3 regions of the Delftia sp. BGA-UO-ETr-SB1 genome follow, and region 2 is predicted to be linked to each of the others. Evidence: predicted binding sites of a transcription regulator. Region 2 holds the regulator's gene; each other region holds the start of a gene.
What was found. The regulator LexA, encoded in region 2, represses DNA repair genes until DNA is damaged. The targets are predictions, from matches to a motif close to ACTGTATNNNNATACAGT.

Region 1 (3,270 bases), on a different contig from region 2:
GCCGCCGGGGGCCACGCTGTCCAGCAGTGCCGGCCACAGCGGGCGCCACAGATAGTGGGTCACGACCACGGCGCCGAACTGCCGGCCGGGCAGGGGCCAGGGGCCGTTTTCGATGTCGGCGCACAGCAGCTCGCCCACGCCCTGCAGGCCGGCCAGGGCCTGGGCGTCGCGGTCCACGCCGGTCACGGCGTGGCCACGCGCATGGAACCAGCGCATGTGCCGGCCGGGGCCGCAGGCCACGTCAAGCACCGAGGCCTGGGGCGCCAGAAGGTGCGACCAGCGTTGGATCCAGGGCGAGGGCGGCGTGGCTGCGTGCATGTGCAATTTTGGAAATAAAGTGAAAGCGGCCGACATTGTGCCGCCAGGCCTTCGCCGCTGCCGCTTCCATTTCAGAAGCAGGCCCAGATCTGGTCTGCCATGCCCAGCATGAACTGCGGCTGCAGGTAGAGCATGAAGACCAGGCCCAGCACCAGCAGCACGGCGGCCCACAGCGCCAGCCTGCGCAGGATGCGTGGGCGGGGCCTGGTGGATGTGGTCATGGATGTCGTCATGTCAGGCAGCGGCCTGGGCCGCGCGCAACCGTGCCACGGGGGCTTCGCGTATGGGCAGGTTCAGCAGGCCGGCGGCCACGCCCAGGCCGATGGCCAGGTACCAGACCACCTGGTAGCTGCCTGTGTGGTCATAGAGATAGCCGCCCAGCCAGACGCCCAGGAAGCTGCCCACCTGATGGCTGAAGAACACCATGCCGCTCAACATGGACAGATGCTGCACGCCGAAGATCTGGGCCACGGTGGCATTGGTCAGCGGCACGGTGGACAGCCACAGCAGGCCCATGGCGGCAGAGAAGATATAGACCGACCAGGGCGTCAGCGGCGCCAGCAGGAAGAGCACGATCACCACCGAGCGCGTGAAGTAGATGGTGGACAGCAGATAGCGCTTTGGCAGGCGCTGGCCCAGGTTGCCGGCCACGTAGGTGCCAACGATGTTGAACAGCCCCACCAGCGCCAGCGAGATGCTGGCCACCTGCGGTGCCAGGCCGTAGTCCTTGAGGTAGCTGGGCATGTGCACTCCGATGAACATCACCTGGAAGCCGCAGACGAAGTAGCCGGCCGTCAGCAGCACGAAGCTGGGCGTGCGCAGCGCTTCGGCGACGGCCTGGCCCGCGCTCTGGTCGCGCACGGGACGGGCGTTGCCGGCCTGGAAGCCGGGCTCGCGCAGGCCGAAGGCCAGCGGAATGATCATCAGCGCGCACAGCGACAGCAGCAGCAGGGCGTTGGACCAGCCGAAGTTCGCGATCAGGCTGCCTTCCACGGGCACCATGAAGAACTGGCCGAAGGAGCCCGCCGCCGCCGTCACGCCCATGGCCCAGCTGCGCCGCGCCACGGGAATCTGGCGGCCCAGCACACCGTAGATCACGGCATAGGTGGTGCCTGCCTGGGCTGCGCCGATCACCACGCCGGCCGTCAGGGCGAACCAGGTTGTCGTGGGCGCCATGGCCATGCCGGCCAGGCCCAGCGCATACAGCAGCGCGCCCACCAGGAGCACGCGGAAGGCGCCGAAGCGGTCGGCCAGCATGCCGCCGAAGATGCCGAGCACGCCCCAGGACAGGTTCTGGATCGCGATGGCCAGCGCGAAGGACTCGCGCGTCCAGCCCATCTCCTGGGTGATGGGCTGCAGCCACAGGCCGAAGCCATGGCGGATTCCCATGGACAGCGTCACGACTGCGCCCCCGCACAGCAGTATCTGCACCATGGACATGGGTTGGTTGTTTTTTTGCATGCGGCAAACTTTAGCGAAACTCCGGGTTTTGCGCTGTGCCGCTTGGGTCGCCCATGCGCCAGCGCGGCCCTTGATGGCAGCGGCTTTTTCGGGATAGTCAATGTCAATGACTGTGAATGCATCCAGCACTGAGCCGGGCCGCGCACTACAATCCGCCCCCATGGCAGTCAAACCATCTCCCACTTCCGCCAGCGAATACTCCGAAGGCTCGATACGCGTGCTCAAGGGCCTTGAGCCCGTCAAGCAGCGTCCCGGCATGTACACGCGCACCGACAACCCCCTGCATGTGCTGCAGGAGGTGATCGACAACGCGGCCGACGAGGCACTGGCCGGCTTCGGCAAGAAAATCCGCTTCACCCTGCATTCCGACGGCTCCTACAGCGTCGAAGACGACGGCCGGGGCATCCCCTTCGGCATGCATCCCGAGGAAAAGGCGCCCGTGGTGGAGCTGGTCTTCACGCGGCTGCATGCGGGCGGCAAGTTCGACAAGGGCAAGGGCGGCGCCTACAGCTTCTCGGGCGGCCTGCACGGCGTGGGCGTCTCGGTCACGAACGCGCTGGCCACGCGCCTTGAGGCCTGCATCCACCGCGAGGGCAAGGTGGCCACCATCGCCTTCTCGGGCGGTGACGTGGTCGAGCCTCTGCAGTCGCGGCCGCTGGCCGCGGGCGAACGCAAGCAGGGCACGACCGTGCGCGTGTGGCCCGATGCCCGCTATTTCGAATCGCCCCAGCTGCCCATGGGCGAGCTGATGCACCTGCTGCGCAGCAAGGCCGTGCTCATGCCCGGCGTGTCGGTGACCCTGGTCAACGAGAAGACGCGCGACACCCAGACCTGGCAGTTCAAGGGTGGCCTGCGCGACTACCTGCAGCAAAGCCTGCATGGCGAGGCGGTCATCCCACTGTTCGAGGGCGAGGGCTTTGCCGACCGCCACCACGACAGCTTTGCCGAAGGCGAGGGCGCCGCCTGGTGCGTGGCCTTCACCGAGGACGGCGCACCGCTGCGCGAAAGCTATGTCAACCTGATCCCGACCACCGCCGGCGGCACGCATGACAGCGGCCTGCGCGACGGCCTGTTCCAGGCGGTCAAGGCCTTCATCGAGATGCACTCGCTGCTGCCCAAGGGCGTCAAGCTCATGCCGGACGACGTGTTTGCGCGCGCCAGCTATGTGCTCAACGCCAAGGTGCTGGACCCGCAGTTCCAGGGCCAGATCAAGGAGCGCCTGAACTCGCGCGATGCCGTGCGCCTGGTCAGCGGCTATGTGCGCCCCGCGCTGGAGCTGTGGCTCAACGAGCACGTGGAATGGGGCCGCAAGCTGGCCGAGATCGCCATCAAGGCCGCGCAGACCCGCCAGAAGGCGGGCCAGAAGGTCGAAAAGCGCAAGGGCTCGGGCGTGGCCGTGCTGCCGGGCAAGCTCACCGATTGCGAAAGCCGCGACCTGAGCCTGAACGAGGTCTTCCTGGTCGAGGGCGACTCGGCCGGCGGCAGCGCCAA
Region 2 (3,270 bases):
AGCGGCCGCCGTTCCCACCCCGCCTCGGGCCGCACCTACCACGTCAAGTTCAATCCGCCCAAGGTCGAAGGCCAGGACGACGTGACCGGCGAGCCGCTGGTGCAGCGCGAAGACGACAAGGAAGAAACCGTCAAGAAGCGCCTGAACGTCTACAGCAGCCAGACCCGCCCCCTGGTGGACTACTACCGCGCATGGGCCGAAAAGGAAGCCGCAGCGGCCCCCAAGTACCGTGCCATCAGCGGCCTGGGCTCGGTCGAGGACATCACCCAACGCGCACTGGCTGCACTGGCTGAGTGATGCAGGCCATGTGCCGCAACGAAAAAAGCACCCGGCGGGTGCTTTTTTGTTGACCGCCGGCAACCGAAGAAATACCGGCGTCGCCGCCCGGCTCAATCGCGCGGCTGCGCTGCCAGCGCCAGCATCATCGCAATCCGGGCCTTTGCCACAGGCAGCTGCGCCAGATCGGCCTCTGCCGGGTTGGTCCCAAGGCCGGAGGCCACGGGCAGGCCTTCGGCACAGCGCGTGCCCCGCCAGATCCAGACACCCTTGTCGCGGGCACGCTGCAAGGCCGCTTCCATGCCTTCGTGAACCGTCGCATTGCCCGTGCCAGCCACGACGATGCCACGCACGCCTGCCGCCACCAGCGCATCTACACCGCTGGCACGCGCCAAGGCGCCGCTGAACACCACCTCGACCCAGGGCAGCTCATCCAGCGCCAGCAGACCTGATGACGTGAGCGCAGGCACCACGGCCCGCACGGACGGCGCATCGGGCACCAGCCAGCGCACACGCCCTTCCTCCACCAACGCCTGCGGCCCGCCTTCCACGGAGCGCATTGCCTGCAGCCGGTAGGGATGGACCTTCTGCACCTGGGCTGCCGCATGCACCTCGCCGCCTGCCACCACCCATACGCCGCTGCGCCCGCCGCTGGCAGCCACGGTCACGGCATCGCGCAGATTCTGCGGGCCGTCTGCTAACAGGGCCGTGGCCGGGCGCATGGCGCAGGTCAACACGATGGGTTTGGTGGCCGGCAGCAGGCTGTGCAGCAGCCAGGCCGTCTCTTCCAGCGTGTCCGTTCCATGCGTGATCACCACGGCACGTGTGTCCGCATCCTCCAGTGCCTGCATGCAGGCGCGCAGCAACGCGCGCCACACGGGCCAGTCTATATCCTTGCTGTCCACCTGCGCGATCTGCTGCGTCTGCACGGGTCCCAGCGCCTGCTGCTCCAGGTCCGGCACGGCCTCCAGCAGCGACTGCACCGTGATCTGCCCGGCCTTGTACCCCACGCCCTGCGACTGCGAATCCGCCCGGCCGGCGATGGTCCCGCCCGTGCCCAGAATCACCAACTTTGACTGCCCCACTTGCACCTCTTGGAAAACTGGTTAAAAATACAGATACTGTATAAATCATCAGATGGCCTCCCAGCCTGCCATCTGCCCTCAAGGACCGGACGCACGCCATGCTCGACCATCCCAAGCTCACCGCCCGCCAGCAACAGATCCTGGACCTGATCCAGGCCGCCATCTCCCGCACGGGCGCGCCTCCCACCCGCGCGGAAATCGCCAACACGCTGGGCTTCAAGTCCGCCAACGCTGCCGAGGAACACCTGCAGGCCCTGGCCCGCAAAGGCGTGATCGAACTGGTCAGCGGCACCTCGCGCGGCATTCGCCTGCGTACCGACACCGTGCGCAACATCAATGCCGCGCGCGGCACCAGCTTCGGACTGCCGCTGTCGGCCCTGGCACCGCTGATGCTGCCCCTGGTGGGCCGCGTTGCGGCGGGCTCACCCATTCTCGCGCAGGAACACATCGACCAAACCTATTCCGTCGAGCCCAGCCTGTTCCAGACGCGCCCCGACTATCTGCTGCGCGTGCGCGGCATGTCCATGCGCGACGCGGGCATCATGGACGGCGACCTGCTGGCCGTGCAGTCCGCACACGAAGCCCGCAACGGCCAGATCGTCGTGGCGCGCCTGGGTGACGAAGTCACCGTCAAGCGCCTGCGCCGCACCACGCAGGGCGTGGAACTTCTGCCGGAAAACCCCGATTACCCGGTGATTCGCGTCGCCCCCGAAGAGGCCTTTGCCATTGAAGGCCTGGCCGTGGGGCTGATCCGCAACAGCATGTCCATGTAAGCCGGACTGGCGGCCCTTCTCCGGCCGCCTCACCCCATTTCACGCACCGCCCAGGTGGTAGGCGCGAAGCCTTGGAGCTTCGCCCTGGGCGGAGCTTTGCCCGCAAACCGCAATCCTGCCTGTGTCCATGCCTCTTTGAAACACGCCAACAGGAGTCGTCACATGGGATTCGCTCTGCCAACACTGTCTTCTTTTTCCTTCCTGCGCCTGGCACATGGCATCCGCCTGACTGCGACCGCCATGGAGTCGGCCATGCCTCTTGCACAAGCCCCTGCGTGCCAGCCATTACCTGCCGCAGCACCCGAGCCCGCCAACGTGATCTCTTTCAGCAAGGCACGCCGGCGCAGCCAGCAGCGCCGCGGCAAGGCCGCACGCGCTGCAGACCATGGAGATGCCCAGCTGATCCTGCCATTGCTGCCGACGCAGCCCACCCTGCAATCCGCGCCTGAGCAGCCTTCAGGCCTGCGCATCATCCAGCGGTCGCCGCAGGAGCAGCCGGAATGCCTGTTCATCTCCGGGCGAATGGCGGATGTCTGCGCTGCGCTGGAGCGCATGGAGGCACACGGCGGATCAGCGTCCAACTGAGGCCCGATGCAAGGTGTGCGACACACCTTGCACGACACAAACCTGGGCGGCGCGGACCGCGTGCCGCACGAGGAATCGGCCTGCGCAAATCTGGTGCAGGCTGGCGGCCACCACTGCCCTGTAGCGCACATGCAACAAGTGGATGCCCTCTTTGCGGGAGGGGCGCCGGCCTGAAAGATAATTGATAAGCATTCTTATTATCTTTTGCAGCAGCGATTGCCACTGCGCGCCCGCCTCCTCCGCCCCAGCCTTCTCCGTGCACAGCCTCTACCAGAACCACCATCCCTGGCTGGAAAGCCTGCTGCGCAAACGCCTGGGCAACCGTGACGATGCCGCCGACCTGGCCCAGGACACCTTTGTGCGCCTGCTGCGCTCGCCCCTGCCGCAGCAGGACATCCGCGAACCCAGGCGCTACCTGGCCACCATCGCCCGGGGCCTGGTCGCCGACCTGTTTCGCCGCCGCACGCTGGAGCAGTCCTATCTGGACTATCTGGCCCAGTTGCCGCAATCGCTGGCGCCTTCGCCCGAAGAGCAGGCCATCGTCCAGCAGA
Region 3 (3,270 bases), on a different contig from region 2:
AACCGCGCGCGGCCAGGAAACGCATCTGCTTGAGCCGTTCCTGCGGTGTGGCCGGTGGTGCGCCGAAGCGCTGGCGCCATACGGCAAGGGCGCGCTGCAGTTCGGTGGCGCGCAGTTGCTCTGCGGCGGCGCGCACCAGTCCATCGTCCAGCCCCTTGTTGCGCAACTCCTGCACCACGCGTGCCGTGCCAAAGCGTGCGGCCTTTTGGTGCAGCACGGACTCGGCCACGCGCTGGGCACTGATGAAGCCGCGCTGCTCCAGCGCATCGAGCATGGCGCCCAGGTCTTCGCCTTCCTCCACATGGGGGGCGAGCTTGCGTTCCAGCTCCAGCCGTGAATGTTCGCGCTGGCCCAGCAGCTTGAGCGCCCGGCCCTTGAGCGACAGCTTGGCGAATCCCATGCGGCAATGTCTCCTGAATCGTCCCGAATAAAAAAGGCCCCCACGCTCCCCTTGCTGCGCAAGGTCCGCTGCCCCCAAGGGGGCCGCTTTTTTGCCTTGGGGCGTCCCGGCGATAAAAAAGGCGCAGACGTGAGCCTGCGCCAAGATGGCAAACACAGTGTGTGCAGGCGCGGCAGCGCCTGCAGTGAGGGGTCAGGCCGCTCAGGCTTCGATCACGCCGTCCTTGTCGGCCTTGGCCTTGCCCGTCTTGGCGGCCTTGGCTTCGGGGGCATCGCCACCGGCCGTGGGCAGCAGGGCGATGCCCAGGCTGTCGCGCACCTTGTTCTCGATCTCCACGGCCAGGCCGCTGTTCTCGCGCAGGAATTCGCGGGCGTTGTCGCGGCCCTGGCCGATCTTCTCGCCGTTGTAGGCATACCAGGCGCCCGACTTGTCGAGGATCTTGGCGTTGACGCCCATGTCCAGGATTTCGCCTTCGCGCGAGATGCCTTCGCCGAAGAGGATGTCGAACTCGGCGGTCTTGAACGGAGGCGAGACCTTGTTCTTGACGACCTTGACCTTGGTCTCGTTGCCGATGGCCTCGTCGCCCTTCTTGATGGTGCCGGTGCGGCGGATGTCCAGGCGGACCGAGGCGTAGAACTTCAACGCATTGCCGCCCGTGGTGGTTTCGGGGCTGCCGAACATCACGCCGATCTTCATGCGGATCTGGTTGATGAAGATGACCATGCAGTTGGTCTTCTTGATGGTGGCTGTCAGCTTGCGCAGCGCCTGGCTCATCAGGCGGGCCTGCAGGCCGGGCAGCTGGTCGCCCATCTCGCCTTCGATTTCGGCCCGGGGTGTGAGGGCGGCCACCGAGTCCACGACGATCATGTCCACGGCGCCCGAGCGCACCAGGCTATCCACGATTTCCAGGGCCTGCTCGCCGGTATCGGGCTGGCTGATCAGCACTTCGTTGAGGTTCACGCCCAGCTTCTGGGCGTAGCTGGTGTCCAGTGCGTGCTCGGCGTCGATGAAGGCACAGGTGCCGCCCTGCTTTTGCATTTCGGCGATGACCTGCAGCGTCAGCGTGGTCTTGCCCGAGGATTCAGGGCCGTAGATCTCGATCACGCGGCCACGGGGCAGGCCGCCAACGCCCAGGGCGATGTCCAGGCCCAGCGAGCCGGTGGAGACGACCTGGATGTCCTGGATGGCTTCGCCTTCACCCAGGCGCATGATCGTGCCCTTGCCGAACTGCTTTTCGATCTGGGCGAGTGCGGCCTGCAGGGCCTTGGCTTTTTCACTGTTGGCGGTGGTGACGGCGGTGTTCATGCGGACTCCTGGGTTGGCTGGGGTTTCAGCTCTGTATTTGCATTCAGGCTGGATGCTTGAACAGTAGTTTATGGGCTTGTTGGTTTGTTTTGTTGGTGTTTTTAGTCAGTTTTCCTGACTTGTTGGATTTGCCTCCACAATGCATCCATGAGTGAGTTTTCCCCCGTCACGCCGCCCGCCGATGCCTGGCGCCAGACCCACCTGGGCCGCCTGCTCGGCCATGCCATGCGGCGGTTCGACGCGCGTGTGCTGCAGCTCATGGCGCGCGATGTGGAGGTGCCGCTGGCGCTGTCCAATCTTGCGGCGCGCGACAAGGTGGGTGCGGCCCACATCCACATCACGCGGCATCTGTCGCTGGCTGGCGACAGGCTCACCGACCTGGCCGAGCGCGCTGGCATGACCAAGCAGTCCATGGGCGACCTGGTGGCCCAATGCGAGGCCTGGGGCCTGGTCACGCGCGAAAGCGACGAGCGCGATGCGCGCGCACGCCGCATCCGCTTCACGCCTGCGGGCCTGGCATGGCTGCAGGCCTTCCATGACGCCGTGTCCCAGGCCGAGGCCGAGTTCCGCGAGGAAGTCGGCGACGACATCGCCACCGTGGTGGCGCTGGGGCTGGAGGCCTATGCGGGCGGCGGCTCACTCGGGTAAGGTCCCTGCCCGTGGGGCGGGGCGCATCCTAGAATCCTAGGAATCAAAGACGCGCATTGCCAACATCCAGAGCGCGTCTGTATTTCAGGAGACAACCCCATGCGCATTCTGATTGCCGAAGACGACCAGGTCCTGGCCGATGGTCTGCTGCGCAGCCTGCGCGGCTCGGGCGCCGTGGTCAGCCATGTGGCCAACGGCAGCGAGGCCGATACCGCGCTGATGACCAGCAGCGAGTTCGACCTGCTCATCCTGGACCTGGGCCTGCCCAAGATGCACGGGCTGGAAGTGCTCAAGAAGCTGCGCGGCCGGGGCGATGCGCTGCCGGTGCTCATCCTCACGGCGGCCGACAGCGTGGAAGAGCGTGTGCAGGGGCTGGACTACGGCGCCGACGACTACATGGCCAAGCCGTTTGCGCTGTCCGAGCTGGAGGCGCGTGTGCGCGCGCTCACGCGGCGCGGCATGGGTGGCGCCAGCAGCACCATCAAGCATGGCCCCCTTGTCTACGACCAGGCCGGCCGCGTGGCCACCATCGACGGCAAGATGGTCGAGCTGTCGGCGCGCGAGCTGGGCCTGCTGGAAGTGCTGCTGCAGCGTGCGGGCCGGCTGGTCAGCAAGGACCAGTTGGTCGAGCGCCTGTGCGAATGGGGCGACGAGGTCAGCAACAACGCCATCGAGGTCTATATCCACCGCCTGCGCAAGAAGATAGAGCGCGGCCCCATCCGCATCGCCACCGTGCGCGGCCTGGGCTACTGCCTTGAGAAGATCGCTTCCTGAGGCAGCTGCCCCGGCTGTCAGGCCCGGGTTGGCTTGCCTGCGCATAGTGGCGGATGCCACGGGGCCGTGAACCCGTCGTGAGGGCTGCCCGCCGATGAAAATCTTCCAGCGTGAACAGCGCTCACTGTTCGGCGAGATCCTTG

Region 1: AC57B5_RS26640 (DNA topoisomerase IV subunit B) is a predicted target of LexA. The motif match lies at 1,889-1,906, and genes of this name have one in related genera.
Region 3: recA (recombinase RecA) is a predicted target of LexA. The motif match lies at 1,736-1,753, and genes of this name have one in related genera.

What each region holds. Positions count from the first base shown of each region.
Region 1 covers NZ_JCAQOW010000006.1:1,732,052-1,735,321, forward strand. The annotation lists gene AC57B5_RS26625 (class I SAM-dependent methyltransferase) at 1-318, opposite strand, end outside; gene AC57B5_RS26630 (hypothetical protein) at 390-539, opposite strand; gene AC57B5_RS26635 (MFS transporter) at 553-1,779, opposite strand; gene AC57B5_RS26640 (DNA topoisomerase IV subunit B) at 1,940-3,270, shown strand, end outside.
Region 2 covers NZ_JCAQOW010000004.1:999,091-1,002,360, reverse strand. The annotation lists gene adk (adenylate kinase) at 1-297, shown strand, start outside; gene AC57B5_RS05055 (asparaginase) at 390-1,361, opposite strand; gene lexA (transcriptional repressor LexA) at 1,460-2,134, shown strand; gene AC57B5_RS05045 (hypothetical protein) at 2,297-2,719, shown strand; gene AC57B5_RS05040 (sigma-70 family RNA polymerase sigma factor) at 2,976-3,270, shown strand, end outside.
Region 3 covers NZ_JCAQOW010000005.1:1,638,113-1,641,382, reverse strand. The annotation lists gene recX (recombination regulator RecX) at 1-400, opposite strand, end outside; gene recA (recombinase RecA) at 602-1,705, opposite strand; gene AC57B5_RS17605 (MarR family winged helix-turn-helix transcriptional regulator) at 1,853-2,353, shown strand; gene AC57B5_RS17600 (response regulator) at 2,453-3,127, shown strand; gene AC57B5_RS17595 (sensor histidine kinase) at 3,222-3,270, shown strand, end outside.